Regions from separate parts of the Pseudomonas sp. Emmai genome, predicted to be linked through region 4. Evidence: predicted binding sites of a transcription regulator. Region 4 holds the regulator's gene; each other region holds the start of a gene.
What was found. Region 4 encodes FliA, which starts transcription of late flagellar genes. Its sites were predicted from a motif close to CTAAAGTTTNNNNNNNNNNNGCCGNTAA; they were not measured.
Positions count from the first base shown of each region.

Region 1: motA (flagellar motor stator protein MotA) is a predicted target of FliA. The motif match lies at 1,694-1,721, and genes of this name have one in related genera.
Region 2: ACY4LX_RS19285 (methyl-accepting chemotaxis protein) is a predicted target of FliA. The motif match lies at 1,875-1,902, and genes of this name have one in related genera.
Region 3: ACY4LX_RS19595 (methyl-accepting chemotaxis protein) is a predicted target of FliA. The motif match lies at 1,754-1,781, and genes of this name have one in related genera.

Region 1 is NZ_CM143685.1:900,139-904,325, reverse strand. Features, by position in the region: gene motB (flagellar motor protein MotB) at 1-770, opposite strand, end outside; gene motA (flagellar motor stator protein MotA) at 774-1,625, opposite strand; gene ACY4LX_RS03985 (HDOD domain-containing protein) at 1,792-3,330, shown strand; gene rhdA (thiosulfate sulfurtransferase) at 3,373-4,187, shown strand, end outside.
Region 2 is NZ_CM143685.1:4,188,991-4,193,177, reverse strand. Features, by position in the region: gene ACY4LX_RS19285 (methyl-accepting chemotaxis protein) at 113-1,747, opposite strand; gene ACY4LX_RS19280 (undecaprenyl-diphosphate phosphatase) at 2,039-2,869, shown strand; gene ACY4LX_RS19275 (DUF1294 domain-containing protein) at 2,866-3,294, shown strand; gene ACY4LX_RS19270 (MmcQ/YjbR family DNA-binding protein) at 3,291-3,650, opposite strand; gene ACY4LX_RS19265 (LysR substrate-binding domain-containing protein) at 3,647-4,187, opposite strand, start outside.
Region 3 is NZ_CM143685.1:4,256,247-4,260,433, reverse strand. Features, by position in the region: gene ACY4LX_RS19595 (methyl-accepting chemotaxis protein) at 1-1,684, opposite strand, end outside; gene ACY4LX_RS19590 (hypothetical protein) at 2,104-2,613, shown strand; gene ACY4LX_RS19585 (aldo/keto reductase) at 2,660-3,655, opposite strand; gene ACY4LX_RS19580 (LysR family transcriptional regulator) at 3,774-4,187, shown strand, end outside.
Region 4 is NZ_CM143685.1:2,124,706-2,128,892, forward strand. Features, by position in the region: gene flhF (flagellar biosynthesis protein FlhF) at 1-428, shown strand, start outside; gene fleN (flagellar synthesis regulator FleN) at 545-1,375, shown strand; gene fliA (RNA polymerase sigma factor FliA) at 1,372-2,112, shown strand; gene ACY4LX_RS09600 (chemotaxis response regulator CheY) at 2,281-2,652, shown strand; gene ACY4LX_RS09605 (protein phosphatase CheZ) at 2,675-3,463, shown strand; gene ACY4LX_RS09610 (chemotaxis protein CheA) at 3,502-4,187, shown strand, end outside.

The DNA of each region.
Region 1 (4,187 bases), 1.2 Mb from region 4:
GGATGTTCCCGATCAAACAACGCCGACGACGCATAACCCACCACCCGCGCCACTTGCGACTCCGGATAGCTGCCAGCCACCAAGGCACGGCGCGCGGCGTTGGCGCGGTTGGCCGACAATTCCCAGTTGCCGAAATCACCGGTGCCGGTGTACGGCTTGGCGTCGGTATGGCCGCTGATGCTGATCTTGTTCGGCACCGCTTTAATGGTGTCGGCCATGGCCAGCAGGATGTCTTCGAAATACGGTTTCAGGCGCGCCGAACCCGAGTCGAACATCGGCCGGTTATCCGCGTCCATGATCTGGATGCGCAAGCCGTTCGGCGTGATCTCGAACAGGATCTGGTCCTTGAACTTCTGCAACTGCGGGTTCTCTTCGACCTTGTTCTGCAGTTCTTGCAGCAGCAATTCCAGGCGTTCTTTCTCGACCTGTTCGGCCATGCCTTCGACCTGATCGGTATCGACGGTCACTTTGTCCGGTTGGGGCTGGGATTTCACCTCGGGGTTGAGGGTGTTCTCCGGCGCCAGGGTCGGCGTGCCGCCCAGGTCGATGATGTAGGGCGTGCCGCTTTCGGAGAAGCCGACCGGGTCTTTGAAGTAACCGGCGATGGCGATCTTCTGTTCCGGCGTGGCGGTGGACAGCAGCCACAACACCAGGAAGAACGCCATCATCGCCGTGGCGAAGTCAGCGAAGGCGATTTTCCAGGCGCCCCCGTGATGCCCGCCGGCGATGCGCTTGACGCGCTTGATGATTATCGGCTGGTTATTTTCCATGGCTTAACGACCGCGAACCGCTTGTTCCAGCTCAGCGAAGCTAGGACGGTGCGCCGGGTACAGAACCTTGCGCCCGAACTCCACCGCCAACGATGGCGGCATGCCGGAAGCGGAGGCAACCAGCGAGGCCTTGATGGCTTCGTAGACGTTCAGTTCTTCCTTGGCATCGTGGGCCAGGGAATGGGCCAGCGGGCCGAAGAAACCGTAGGCCGCGAGAATACCGAAGAAGGTACCGACCAGCGCCGCACCTACGTGCATGCCGATGGCTTTCTGGTCGCCTTCGCCCAGGGAGGCCATGGTCACCACGATACCGAGTACCGCCGCGACGATACCGAAACCGGGCATGGCGTCGGCAATGCCGTTCACCGCGTGGGACGGGTGCTCCAGGTCTTCCTTGAGGCTGTAGAGTTCCATGTCGAACAGGCCTTCCAGCTCATGGGGAGCCATGTTGCCGGAGGACATGATGCGCAGGTAGTCGCAGATGAACGCGGTCATGCGTTCGTCTTTCAAGACTGTCGGGTACTTGGCGAAGATCGGGCTCGCAGCGGCATCTTCGATGTCGCCTTCGATGGCCATCATGCCTTCGCGACGGCTCTTGTTGAGGATCTCGTAGATCAGGCCCAGCACTTCAAGATAGAAGGTGTGGTTGAAACGCGAACTGAACATGCTCAAGGATTTCTTGAGCACGTGCATGGTCATGTAGCCGGGGTTGGCCTGCAGGAATGCACCGAGGGCCGCACCACCGATGATCATCACCTCGAAGGGCTGAATCAGGGCGGCGATTTTGCCATGGGAAAGCACGTATCCGCCGAGCACGCTCGCGAATACGACGATGATGCCGATTATTTTAGCCATAGGTAGGAGAGCACTTACTGAGTCGGGTTCAAGGTCATATTCGGAAGTTAAAAAATCTCTTCTTCTACTTATCGGCAAAACTGCGCCAGACTATAGCCAGTTCAGGCGAAAAGCCAATTTAGCCCGCGCCGGGCGTGTTTACAGCCAATGATGATCCCGTCCAGCCATGGCTAACGAAACGAACGTTCCACCTCCAAAACCGACCACTCTCGAAGGCTGGGTCAAGCTTCTTGATGGCGTGCGCCTGCCGGTTCCGCAAGAGAGTCACGACCGGGTCTGCAAAGCCATTCGCAATAACCGCAGCTCGTTGCGCGACATTGCCGAATTGATGCAGGAAAGCCCGGCCCTGGCCTTGAGCGTGATTCGCGAGGCCAACCGCCACACCCACGGCAGCATGACGGAGCCGGCGGAAAACCTCGACGTGGCGCTCAATCGCCTCGGCCTGAAACGCACCGAAGAACTGCTCGATCGCCTGCCCGCCGAACCGCAATCCGAGATCCCCAAGGCCCTGCGCCAGCTGCAACTGATCAGCCAGCACGCGACGCAACAGGCCAACGGCTTCTTCGCCAATCGCCTGGCGCGGCTGTGGCAGGACATTCATTGGGGCAGCCTGCTGTTTCTCTCGCCGCTGTGGCCAATGGCGCTGACGCACCCGCATTTGCTCGAAGAGTGGGAACTGCGGGTCATCCATAAAGGCGAGTCGGCGCGCAAAGTCGAAAAGCAGTTGTTCGGCGTACGCCTGCTGGAAATCTGCCTGGCACTGGTGGACCTCTGGCGGCTGCCGATCTGGGTGCAACAGGGTTATCGCCTGCTGCTCAACGAGCAGCGGGAATTGGTCAAAGTGCTGCGCATCGCCCGGGACAGCGAGCACCCGCTGCGTCAGCAAAACCGCCTCGACGACGATCCTACCCTGCGCCGCTGGCTCAATCAGCCGGCCAACACCGTGCTGCTGGCCAACGGTCTGGCGCTGTCGGCGCAACAGGCCTGGGACTGTCCGCACGCTGAGCGCTGGCAGTACCTGACCAGTCTTTATCTGCAAATATCGATGGACGAAGTACAGCAACAGTTGCACCAACAGGCCGCCAACAGCGCCCGCCAGCATGCGATGCCGGATCTGTGGCACCCGGCGGTTTCGCTGCTGTGGCCGTGGGGCATGAACCGTATTCACGCCGGGTTGCTGCCGGCCCCGGCACCGACCACTGAAGATTTGAGCCATTGGCGCAAACAATGCGCCGAGCTGCTGGTGGAACCGAGCCGCTTCTCCAACGCGATGCACCTGACCACCTCGGCCCGGGATGCACTGGTGGCCTGCGGCATGCGACGGGTGATGATCCTGATGGCCGACCGCACCCACGCCAATCTGCGGGTGCACCAGACCGCCGGGTTGCCGAAAGAAGCCGCCGGCCTGAATTTCCTGGTCAGCCAGAGCAGCGTGTTGCAGCGTTTGCTCTCGCAGCAGGCCCAAGTACGCCTGACGCCGGCCAACAATGCCCAGTTCTCCGCCCTGCTGCCCGCCAGCCTGCGTTCGCAGTTCAGCGGCGAACACTTGCTGTTGCGCTCACTGGTCAACAATGGCCGGGTGATCATGATTGTGGTGGCGGACCAGGGTGGCGGGCCGTTCTCGGAAATTACCGTGCAAGCCTTTGGCAAAACCGCGCAGTGCATCGAAAAGGCACTGAGTACCTTTAGCAGCCGCGGCCAATGATGCTGCGCTACAATCCTCCCTTTTTCGCCCTGGAGACCTCACATGTCTGACTTCTCTGGCTTGCCGCTGGTGATCGAGCCGAGCGACTTGCTCCCGCGCCTCGACGCCCGCGAACTGATTCTGGTGGACCTGACCAGCAGCGCCCGCTACACCGAAGGGCATTTGCCCGGCGCGCGGTTTGTCGATCCGAAACGCACCCAGCTCGGCCAGGCTCCGGCGCCTGGCTTGCTGCCGACCCACGCGGCCCTTGAAACATTGTTCGGCGAACTGGGCCACAACCCCGATGCGGTCTACGTGGTGTATGACGACGAAGGCGGCGGTTGGGCCGGGCGTTTCATCTGGTTGCTGGATGTGATCGGCCACAACAAATATCACTACATCGACGGTGGCCTGCCAGCCTGGCTGGCGGCGGGCTTGCCGATGTCGATCCAGGTCCCGGCCCCGGTCGGCGGCCCGGTCAAACTGACCTTGCACGACGAACCCACCGCCACCCGCGAGTACCTGCAAAGCCGTCTCGGCGCCGCCGACCTGGCGATCTGGGATGCCCGTGGACCGCTGGAGTACTCCGGCGAGAAAGTGCTGGCGGCCAAGGCCGGGCACATTCCGGGCGCCGTCAATTTTGAATGGACCGCCGGCATGGATCAGTCGCGTCACCTGCGCATCCGTACCGACATGCCGAAGATCCTCGAACAACTCGGCATCACCAAAGACAAAGAAATCATCACTCACTGCCAGACCCACCACCGCTCTGGCTTCACTTATCTAGTGGCCAAGTCCCTCGGTTATCCGCGGGTCAAAGGCTACGCCGGCTCCTGGGGCGAATGGGGCAACCATCCCGACACCCCCGTAGAGATTTA
Region 2 (4,187 bases), 2.1 Mb from region 4:
GAGTCGAAAGAGGGGGCGGATTGTAGCGGTTAGATCAAAAGATCGCAGCCTTGGGCAGCACCTACAGATGTACACAAACCCTGTAGCTGCCGAAGGCTGCGATCCTTTCGCTTTACACCCGGAATTGCTTGAGCAACCCGTTCAACTGCTCGCTCAATTCCCTGAGGTGAACACTGGCCAGGCTCGATTGTTCCGCCGCCAGCGCCGTGCTGTGGGACAACCCGGCCGCCTGTGTGACGTTCTGGTTGATGTCTTCCACCACATGCGCCTGTTGCAGTGTGGCGCTGGCGATGGAGGCGTTCAGCCCGTTGAGGTTGCGCAGGGCCTGGCCGATGGCGTTCAGGCTCGCACCGGCCAGCCCGGCCTGTTCGATGGTCAGTTGCGAGGCGCGGCTGCTGTCGCCGATCACCTTGACCGCCGCTTCGGAGTGGTTTTGCAGGCGTTCGATCATCGCCTGGATTTCCGCCGTGGACTTCTGTGTGCGCTGGGCGAGCAGGCGCACTTCATCGGCCACTACCGCAAACCCGCGACCTTGCTCGCCAGCCCGGGCAGCTTCGATGGCCGCGTTGAGGGCCAGCAGGTTGGTTTGCTCGGCAATCGAGCGAATCACTTCCAGCACACTGCCAATCTGGGTGCTTTCGGCAGCCAGGGTGCGAATCACTTCCACCGCTTGATCAATGGTGCCGGAGAGCTTGTCGATCTGTTGCAAGCTGCCATCGATGTTGACCTGACCCTGTTGCGCCTGGGACTCGGCGTCGCGCATTTCACTGGCCGCATGCTCGGCGTTCTTCGCTACGTCCTGCACGCCGTAGGTCACTTCATTGATCGCGGTCGCCACCAGTTCCATTTGCTGGGACTGCTGCTGACTGCGTTGCTGTGCCTGCGCCGCATCGTTACCCAGATCGCTGGACGACTGGCCCAGGGCGCTGGCCGACACCTGCAACTGGCTGATCACCTGCCGCAGCTTGGCGGTAAAGGCGTTGAAGTGGTGCGCCAGTTGCGTGACTTCGTCCTGGCCGTGGGTGTCGAGGCTGCGGGTCAGGTCGCTTTCGCCGCTGGCGATATTGGCCATGGCGTTTACGGTTTCCTGCAATGGACGCACGATGCTGCGGGCAATCATGATCACCAGCAGCGCCATGATCAGGGTAATTGCCATGCCGATAAACGAAGCTTTCCAGACCTGCCCGTAGAATTCGGCTTGCAGGTCATCGACATACACGCCCGAACCGATGACCCAGCCCCAGGGTTCGAACAGTTTGACGTAGGAGGTTTTTTCCACCGGCGCGCTGGCGCCCGGTTTCGGCCAACGGTAGTCAACCATGCCGGCGCCCTTGGACTTGGCGATGGCGACCATCTCGTTGAACAGCGCAAAGCCATCCGGGTCGCGGATCGCCGAGAGGTTCTGGCCTTCGAGTTTCGGGTTGGCCGGGTGCATGATCATCACCGGCCCCAGGTCGTTGATCCAGAAGTAGTCGTTCTGGTCATAGCGCAGGCCGCGAACCACGGTCAGCGCCTGTTTTTGCGCCGCTTCGCGGGTGAGGGTGCCGGCGGTTTCCAGGTCGTGGTAGTAGTTCAGGATGCCACTGGCCGTCTGCACCACGTGCTGGGTTTTCTGCGCCTTGGCATGGTACAGGTCGTCGTGAATCTGTTTGAGCATCAAGATGCCCAACGTCAATAACATCACGATGGCCACGATCAAGATGAGCCACAAGCGTCGGCTGATCGACACACTGCGTAAGCTGTTCATAACGCTGTCACTCCAGATTCTTCTTCTTGTAATAAACGATCGCGAGCATCCAACCACACTTTGCCGGTGGGGCCTATTCGACCCAAGTCCAATTACACGGCGGCGTAATCGGAGCTTGTCTGATAGGATTTCGGCCTCGCGCGGAAAAACCTGAATCCAAGTTGATTTTTCACGGAATTTTTACGGTTTCGTGGGGATCCTGTGCGCGCGAGACTTCAGCTACGCTGAGCGCAGTGAACGAACTAAAAATATTAACGGGGCATGCCTTTGAGCGCTGCCTTTGGGGGATTGATGGATCTTTGGACGGCCTTCCAGGCACTGATTCTAGGCGTTGTAGAAGGGCTGACGGAGTTTTTGCCCATTTCGAGTACCGGACACCAGATTATCGTCGCGGATTTGCTCGACTTCGGTGGTGAGCGGGCCATTGCATTCAACATCATCATCCAGCTAGGCGCGATTCTCGCGGTGGTCTGGGAGTTCCGGCGCAAGATCCTCGACGTGGTCGTCGGCTTGCCGACCCAGCCGAGCGCACGGCGCTTTACCGCCAACCTGTTGATTGCCTTCATGCCGGCCGTGGTACTGGGGGTGATTTTTTCCGATTTGATTCACCACTACCTGTTCAACCCGATTACCGTGGCCGCGGCGTTGGTCGTGGGCGGGATCATCATGTTGTGGGCCGAAAAGCGTCAGCACGAAGTGCATGCCGAAACGGTCGATGACATCACCTGGCAGGACGCGCTGAAAGTCGGCTTCGCCCAATGCCTGGCGATGATCCCGGGGACCTCGCGTTCCGGCTCGACGATCATCGGTGGCCTGCTGTTCGGGCTGTCGCGCAAAACCGCCACCGAGTTCTCGTTCTTCCTGGCCATGCCAACCATGGTCGCAGCGGCGGTGTATTCGGGGTTCAAGTACCGCCATCTGTTCGTCCCGGCGGATTTTCCGGTGTTCGCCATCGGTTTTGTCACTGCATTTATCTTCGCGATGATTGCCGTCAAGGCGCTGCTCAAGTTCATTGCCAGTCACAGCTACGCGGTGTTTGCGTGGTATCGCATTGCGTTTGGCCTGGTGATTCTGGCGACCTGGCAGTTCGGTTGGGTCGATTGGGCCGCCGCCAAGCCATGAGTGATTCCAACGCGCGCAACAACCCCGGTCGCAAGTCCGGGGGCGAAGTCCAGCATCCACGCTTGAAATTGCTGGTGCTCGCCATCCTGTGCGCGCTGCCGCTGTATGGCTCGCTGATGGTGTGGCTGCGCGGGGTTTCCGTGATCCCGCTGGCGGCCTACGGCGTGGTCAGCGTGGTCGCGTTTTTCCTGTACTGGAGCGACAAGCGCAAGGCCCGCGCCGACACCTGGCGCACGCCGGAAAACGTCTTGCACGCGGTGGAACTGGCCGGTGGCTGGCCGGGCGCCTTGTTGGCCCAGCAAGTGTTCCGGCACAAGACTCGCAAGCTTTCGTTTCAACTGGTGTTCTGGCTGATCGTGCTCATGCACCAGGTGTTCTGGATTGACCAGTTGTTTCTCGGTGCGAACCTGCTGGCGTTGTTTTAAAGAAGCAGCCCGACCTGAGTGCGCTTGGGCAACTTGCCCACCACCAGTTGGTGTGAACGTTGCAGCAGCGCCTTCAGTTCTTCGGCGCCCAGCGGGTAGGGCGCCTGCATGATGATCCATTGCGCCCGGGCCAGGTACGGCGCCGGGTGAATGCCCGGTCGGTCGCAATGGCCGAGAAACAAATCCTTGTCGACCTTGAACGCCAGGGATTCGCCCCGCAGGTTCTGCAACGCGAACATCTTGTTCCCGGCAATCGAAAACACCCGCACGCCACCCCATTTGTAGTCTTCCCGCGCGCCGGGCAGCCCCAGGCAAAACTGCGCGACATCCGCTTCGTTCATGCGTCCAGCCTTCATATCAATCGGTCCCCACAGGCATTGAATGATTCGATCAAGTGGTCGAGCCAGGCGCGCACGGCCGGCATTACCCCGCGCCGATGAGGGTAGACCGCTTGCAGCCAACCGCCAGGCATCGACCAGTCGGGCAGCAACTGGATCAATGAACCGTCCGCCAGCTCCGACTCGCAATACATCATTGGCAGAACGGTAAAGCCCTGGCCAGCGAGGGCGCAGGCGCGGCGCACGATAAAGTCGTCAATGCCCAGCCGTGCCTCCATTGCCAGGTCATGGCTTTTACCCTGTTGATCGAGCATTCGGATATGCACCATGCGGTCGGGTTCCAGCGCTCCGAGGACCGGCAAACTCTTGAGGTCGTCCGGATGGTTGATTTCCCGGCCGTGCAAGAAGGCGGGGCTGGCGACCATGAGCGTCTGCGCCTGACGCAGGCGTCGGGTCACCAGTAATGGGTCTTCATCTCCCAATTCGCGGACGCGCAGGGCGACATCGACGCCTTCGGTGACCAGATCGACCCGGCGGTTGACCAGCATGACCTCC
Region 3 (4,187 bases), 2.1 Mb from region 4:
AGGAACTCACGCCTTGGGTCAGGCGTTTGAGCATTTCGTTGATTTCCGAGGTGCTGGCCTGGGTCCGGGCGGCGAGGGCGCGGACTTCATCGGCCACCACCGCAAAGCCACGACCTTGTTCACCGGCACGTGCCGCTTCAATCGCCGCGTTGAGCGCCAGCAGGTTGGTTTGCCCGGCAATCGCGCCGATCACCCCGAGAATCTCGGTGATGCGCTGCGCGTCCTGCTGCATGTTTTCGACTTTATGGGTGGCGCTGGCCACTTCTTCAATCAAGGCCACCACACTGCTGGAGGCTTCACCCACCACCACGCGCGAGCGATCCGCGTGTTCGCTGGCGCGCTGGGTGAACGATGCGGTTTCGGCGGCGTTCTGCGCCACGCTGTCGGCGGTCGAACTCATTTCAGTGATGGCGGTGACGGTCTGATCGGTTTCCGAGGCGTGACGCACCAGGATCTGGCTGGTGTGCGCCGAAGTCCGTTGCAGATTGTCCAGGCTCGACGCCATGGCACCGGTGGCTTGGGTCACTTCGCCGATCATGTTCTGCAAGTAGATGATGAAAGCGTTGACCGAGTGGCCGATGGCCCCCAGTTCGTCTTCGGCACGAATGGTGATGCGTTTGGTCAAGTCAGCATCGCCAGCCGACAGCGCGTCGATGTTGGCCTTGAGGATTTTCATGCGGTTGATCAACTGGCGGATCGCGTAGATCTGCAGCAGCACCAGCAGGATCACCATCGGAATCTGCAACAGGCTCAGGGTGTTCAGGACATCGTCACGCTGGGCGGTGATCAGCTTGGTCGGCAGGGCGGTGGCGAGGAACCACGGTGTGCCTTCGATCGGGCGCATGAAGAAGGTACTGGCTTCGCCGTTGTTGTCGAATTCGACGCGCTGGGCTTTGTCGCGGTTGGGCAGGCCGGCCTTGACCTGGCTGGCGAACGGCGAGCCGCCGGCCAGCTCACTGATGTTCTTCAGCACGACCGGCCCGCTGATGCGCGAACTGTTGCTGATGATTTTGCCGTCGGCTTCGACGATCAGCATTTCGGCGCCGAGGTCTTTTTCCTTGCGCGCGATCAGGTCGTTGAAGAAGCCCAGGGTCACGTCGATGGTCGACACGCCGTAGGCCACGCCGTTTTTCTGAATGGCCATGGCGCAGTTGGTGCGCGGCTCGGCACTGGCGTCATCTTTATAGGCGGCGGCCCAGGCGCACTGGCCGCGTGGGGTGGCCATGCCGCCCTTGTACCAGGTCTGGTCGTAATAGTTGGGCGCGGCGTCGCTGTTCCAGAAGGTGTTGACCGCCAGTTTGCCGGAGCTGTCGCGGTGCCAGAAGGTGCTGAACTTGTTGCGTCCCGCTTCGCGCTGGCCGGGCAATGGCCAGATCCCGCCGCCAAACACCTTCAGCTCGCCGTACTGATCCACCAGGCCGGGCAGCACGGTATCGATGGCGGCGCTGTCGAGCAGGGGAATGGTCTGGGTGATGCTGCGTTGCTGGGCCTGGACTTTGTTCAATTCGCCCTGGATCTGCTCGGCGACTTCGGCGATACGGTTGAGGGCGACTTGTTCTTCGGTGTGGCGCAGCTTCGGCGCGACCAACTGGCTGATGCCCACGACCGTGAGCACGGAAAGCAGCAGGATGAACAGGACCAGAAACAGCGTGTAGCGAGCCTGAATGGTACGGAATGCGGGCATGGGACCGGTCCTTGTGCTGCGTTCTTATTGTTGGGGAGTTCGGGTTTGAAAAATAAGGCTATCCAGGACTTATCGGCGCGCTGGGGGCGAGCTTTAGTACGCGCGTGCAAGAAAACGGATCGAGGGACGGACGGTGCGCAAAAGGCGCGTATCGTAAACGGTACAAACCGGCTACATCGGCAGTTATGACAGACGATCGATCGGCTACAGCAAACTTTAAAAGTTCATATAGGCCAATGAAACTGGGCACTTGGTGGTTTGTATCGTAAATGTACGAAAATTGTAAAAAGTAGAAATATTTGTAGGTGGACGTCCTCGTCGCGCCGATACTTCCCCGCATTCATCTCGGTTAAACAAGGATTTTTTATGTTCCCGTCGCAAGGACATTCCTCTCTTCTCACGCTGGCAGGAGTTCGGTCATGACGATTGGTCTGGTCGGCAACTGGACGGCGAAGGCCGGCGTATTTGTTCGACAGGGTTCGGTCAATGCCAAGCCACTGAGCCAAAGCGTCAAGGCGCGAGAGATTTTGAGTCAGGTGGGCACCAACCCGTTGTCGCTCGACAAGGCAAAGATGGATTCCATGTCGATGTGGAAGCAGGTCAAGGGCTTCGACCCGGAAAACGTTTCGGTCAAGCAGCTCGGCAACATGAGCACCTTTCTCAAGCAGAACGGCATCATCAGCGATGTGACGGCGCTGACGCTGCTGAACGCGGGAAACGAGTTCGATAAATTTGGCGTGCCGAAGGACGTGGACGCGAAATTCAATGCCCTGGAATACTTTGCCATCCAACTGGACACCATCCAGAGCAATAACCTGAAGGGCAACAAGTACGCCAACTACCTGGTGCCCGAATACAAGAAAGCCATTTACGCCTTGCAAAACCTCAAGACCTACGGCGAAACCAACGGCCCGGTCAAGAAGAAGTAAGGCGTCATCCTCTGACCCGACCCGCACCGGGTCAGAGGACGGCTGTTCAGCGGTCGAGCAACTTCATCACCTCTTCGGGGTAACGCAAGCCGGCGGTGGCCTCGGCCGGGAAGATCGCTTCCAGCGCCTGCAACTCGCTGTTGCTCAGTTTCACCTCCAGTGCCGCCACATTTTCCTCCAGGTATTTACGTTGCTTGGTCCCGGGAATCGGGATCAGGTAGTCGCCTTGCGCCAGGACCCAGGCCAACGCCAGTTGCCCGGCGGTCACGCCCTTATCCGCCGCCAGCGCTTGGACTTGCTGCACCAGCAACAGGTTTTTCGCGAAATTCTCCCCTTGAAAACGTGGGCTGAAGCGGCGGTAGTCATCCGCGGCGAAGTCGTCCGGGCTTTTTAGCGCGCCGGTCAAAAACCCCCGACCGAGCGGGCTGTAGGGCACAAACGCAATGCCCAGGCGCTGGCATGCCGCCAGGCAGCCGTTGTCTTCCTGATCGCGGCTCCACAACGAGAATTCACTTTGCAACGCGCTGATCGGATGCACCTTGTGCGCCCGTTCCAGCGTGGCGGCCGAGGCCTCGCTCAAACCCAGGTAACGCACCTTGCCGGCCTGCACCAGTTCGGCCATGGCGCCGACGGTTTCCTCAATGGCCACTTGCGGGTCGATCCGGTGCTGGTAGTACAAGTCCAGGGTGTCGACGCCCAGGCGTTTCAACGTGCCGTCGATCGATTGGCGGATGTACTCGGGGCGGCCATCGACACCCCGCGCGGTCGGGTTGGCCGGGTCGCGCACGATCCCGAACTTGCTGGCCAGGAACACTTGGTCACGCTTGCCGGCAATGGCTTTGCCGATCAGTTCTTCATTGGTGTGCGGGCCGTACATGTCGGCGGTGTCGAGCAGGTTGATCCCCAGTTCCAGCGCCCGGTGCAGGGTGGCGGTGGCTTCGCGGGTGTCGGTGCCGGTGGTGTAGAAATCGGTCATGCCCATGCAGCCCAGACCGATGGCGCTTACCTGTGGTCCGTTCTTGCCCAATTGACGTGTTTGCATGAGATCAGCTCCTTGAATGGTGAGCCGCCATTGTTCACCTCGACACAAAGCAGATAAACCGGCTAAAACTGCTATCACTATTCGCTATTTCTAAATAATCAGCAGGTGCAGCAGAACCATGGACCGTCTCAACGCCATGCGCGTGTTTACCCGGATCGTCGAGTCGGGCGGCTTTGCCAAAGCGGCGGACAGCCTGCAAATGCCCCGGGCCTCGGTGACCATTCTGATCAAGCAACTGGAGGCCCACCTGGGGGTGCAACTGCTGCAGCGCACCACCCGGCAAGTCAGCCTGACCCTCGACGGCGCGGCGTATTACCCGCGATGCGTGCGCTTGCTGGCGGATCTTGAGGAAACCGAAGCGGTGTTTTCCGCCGCCCGGCACAACCCCAAAGGCTTGCTGCGGGTGGACATGCCGGCGGGGATCGGGCGTCTGATCGTGATTCCGGCACTGGCGCAATTCACCGACAGGTACCCGTTGATCGAGCTGGAAATCAGTTTGAACGACCGCACGGTGGACCTGATTCGCGAAGGC
Region 4 (4,187 bases):
AACGCGTGATTCTGATCGATACCGCCGGCCTTCAGGCCAGCGATCCGGCCTTGCGCATGCAGCTCGAAAGCCTGGCCGGTCGGGGGATCAAATCGAAAAATTATCTGGTCCTGGCAACCACCAGCCAGAAACAGGTTCTAACCGCCGCTTATCACAGTTACAAGCGGTGTGGGCTGGCTGGCTGCATCCTGACTAAACTGGATGAAACGGCGAGTCTGGGCGAGGTGTTGAGCCTGGCCATCAGTCATGAATTGCCAGTGGCGTACCTCACCGATGGCCCGCGCATTCCAGATGATCTGCATCTGCCGCGGCGTCACCAGTTGGTCAGTCGCGCGGTGAGCGTGCAAATGCAGGAAGAACCCAGCGAGGAAGCCATGGCTGACATGTTCGCTGATATTTACCACAGCCCGACCAAGCAGGTTGGCTGAGGTACTAATGAACAGTTTTTGTACCTACATCGATGGTCTGCCATGCATTGTTCAGTTGATGAACGCGCAGCCAGTAATGTGGCCTCCGTCTATGCAAGACAAGGTAAAGAAATAACATGGGCAGCATGCATCCCGTACAGGTGATCGCGGTGACCGGCGGCAAAGGTGGCGTCGGGAAGACTAACGTGTCAGTGAACTTGTCCCTGGCTCTAGCAGAGCTTGGCCGACGCGTCATGCTGCTGGACGCCGATCTGGGTCTGGCGAACGTCGACGTTCTGCTGGGACTGACGCCCAAACGTACCCTGGCCGACGTGATCGAAGGCCGCTGCGAGCTGCGCGACGTTCTATTGCAGGGCCCGGGCGGTATCCGTATCGTCCCGGCCGCGTCCGGCACCCAGAGCATGGTTCATCTGAGCCCGGCCCAGCATGCCGGCCTGATCCAGGCCTTCAGCGATATCGGCGATAACCTTGATGTATTGGTGATCGACACGGCTGCGGGTATTGGTGACTCGGTCGTCAGTTTTGTCCGCGCCGCGCAAGAAGTGTTGCTGGTGGTCTGCGACGAGCCGACCTCCATCACCGACGCCTACGCCCTGATCAAATTGCTCAACCGCGATTACGGCATGAACCGCTTCCGCGTCCTGGCCAACATGGCCCAGAGCCCGCAGGAAGGGCGCAACCTGTTCGCCAAGTTGACCAAGGTCACGGACCGCTTCCTCGACGTGGCCCTACAATACGTCGGCGCCGTGCCTTACGACGAAAGCGTGCGCAAGGCCGTGCAGAAGCAACGTGCCGTCTACGAAGCCTTCCCGCGCTCCAAGTGCGCCCTGGCGTTCAAGGCGATTGCACAAAAAGTCGACACCTGGCCGCTGCCGGCCAACCCGCGCGGACACCTGGAATTTTTCGTCGAGCGCCTCGTGCAACAGACCGCAGGACCCGTCCTATGACAGCCAGTGGCTACAACCTCTACAAGAAGTCGGCACGTGATTCGCAATACGAGCTGATCGAGCGTTACGCGCCACTGGTCAAACGCATTGCTTACCACTTGCTAGCGCGTCTGCCGGCCAGTGTCCAGGTGGAAGACCTGATCCAGGCCGGGATGATTGGCCTGCTTGAAGTGTCAACCAAATACGACGCCAGCAAAGGCGCGAGTTTCGAAACGTACGCGGGCATTCGAATCCGTGGCGCGATGCTCGATGAAGTACGCAAGGGGGACTGGGCGCCACGTTCGGTCCACCGCAATACCCGCATGGTCAGCGACGCAATTCGCTCGATTGAAGCTAAAACCGGCCGTGATGCTAAAGATCACGAAGTTGCGGCCGAACTCCAATTGAGTCTCGACGATTATTACGGGATTTTGAACGATACCTTGGGCAGCCGGCTGTTCAGTTTCGACGACCTGTTGCAGGACGGCGAACACGAAGGGCTGCACGAGGATGGCGCCAGTGCTCATCTGGAGCCGTCGCGCGATCTGGAAGATGAACGCTTCCAGGCCGCCTTGGCGGACGCGATTGCCAATTTGCCGGAGCGTGAGCGACTGGTGTTGGCGCTGTACTACGACGAAGAGCTGAACCTCAAGGAAATCGGTGAGGTCCTGGGTGTCAGCGAATCCCGTGTCAGCCAGTTACACAGCCAGTGCGCGGCCCGTTTGCGGGGGCGTTTGGGGGAGTGGCGAGCGCGCTGAAGGCAGTGTGGGGACACTGCGAACGAGGCTGGTGTGGTGATGAACTGCAGCGGTCTCGATCTGTTGTGCTCCAGACAGTCATTTGAGTGCTTTGCCGGATTGAATGAAATGGCGCGTCCAGGTGCTGGGCGCGTTTAAGACTGCTTGGAGGTCGAATTGGACAAGAACATGAAAATCCTCATCGTTGATGACTTCTCAACGATGCGGCGGATCATTAAAAACCTGTTGCGTGACCTTGGGTTCACCAACACGGTCGAGGCTGACGATGGCACCACTGCCATTCCGGTGCTCAACAGCGGCAGCATCGACTTTCTGGTAACAGACTGGAACATGCCGGGCATGACCGGTATCGACCTGCTGCGCCACGTGCGCGCCGATGAAAAACTCAAGCACCTGCCAGTGCTGATGGTGACCGCTGAAGCCAAGCGCGAACAGATCATCGAAGCGGCCCAGGCCGGTGTTAACGGCTATGTGGTCAAACCCTTCACGGCCCAGGCGTTGAAAGAAAAAATCGAAAAGATTTTCGAACGCATCGGTTGAGTCACTGCGCCACGGGGTAGCTATGGACCACAACGAATCTTCACAGGGCGATTTTGAATCGACCCTGAAAAAACATGCCCGCGAACTGGTCGACAGCCTTGAAAAAGGCAAGTTTGGCGACGCTGTGCAACTGATTCATGAGCTCAACCAGACCCGTGACCGCGGCCTGTACCAGGAAGTTGGCAAGCTCACTCGCGAGCTGCATAGCGCGATCGTCAATTTCCAGATTGACCCAAACATGCCGCAAGCCGAGGAAGTCTCGCAGATCACGGACGCCACCGAGCGTCTGGGGTATGTGGTCAAGCTGACCGAGGCCGCTGCCAACCGCACCATGGACCTGGTGGAAAACGCCACGCCGCTGGTCAATGGCCTGAGCACTGAAGCCCAGGCATTGAGCGCCGACTGGGGACGCTTCATGCGTCGCGAAGTCGGGGCTGAAGAGTTCCGCGAGCTGGCCCGGCGGGTCGACGGTTTCCTGACGCGCAGCAGCGCGGACAATCGCACAGTGTCGAGCAACCTCAACGACATTCTGCTGGCCCAGGATTACCAGGACCTCACCGGTCAAGTGATCAAGCGCGTGACCCAATTGGTCACCGAAGTTGAAAGCAACCTGCTCAAGCTCGTGCTCATGGCCAGCCAGGTAGACCGCTTTGCGGGTATCGAACATGACCGTGAAGCGATGCTGGCTGAAAAAGATCCACAAAAACATCTCTCGCAGGGTGAAGGTCCGCAGATTCATGCCGATAAAAGAGAAGATGTTGTGTCCGGTCAGGACGATGTGGACGATTTGTTATCCAGTCTTGGATTTTAGGTTTTTTAGGTTTTTAGACCTTTAGGAGCACCCCCTTAATGAGCTTCGGCGCCGATGAAGAGATCCTTCAGGATTTCCTGGTTGAGGCCGGCGAGATTCTAGAGCAACTGTCCGAGCAACTGGTCGAGCTGGAAAGCCGACCGGATGATGCGGACCTGCTCAATGCAATTTTTCGCGGTTTTCACACTGTAAAAGGGGGCGCCGGCTTCCTCCAGCTCAATGAGCTGGTGGAGTGCTGTCACATCGCCGAGAACGTGTTCGACATCCTGCGCAAGGGTGAACGACGCGTCGACTCGGAACTGATGGACGTGGTTCTTGAAGCGCTGGATGCGGTGAACGGCATGTTCACCGAAGTCCGCGAACGCAGCCCGATCACGGCTGCCACTCCGCAATTGCTGGAAGCCTTGGCCCGTCTGGCCGAGCCACAATCGGCCGACGTCGCAGCCCCGGTTGCCGACGCGGTGGAAGAACCGGCCGCTGAAAGCGAGTCGGGCGACATCACCGATAACGAATTCGAACAACTGCTGGACTCGCTGAACGCCGTCAAGGCCCAGGCCGAAGCCCCGGCGGCTGTGCCTGCGCCGGCCGCATCGGCCAGCGACGAAATCACCGATGCCGAGTTCGAGTCGTTGCTCGATCAGTTGCACGGTAAAGGTCAGTTCGCGGTGGATGCCGTAGCCGCTCCGGCTGCCCCGGCACCCAAGGCCCCGAAAGCGGCTGGCGA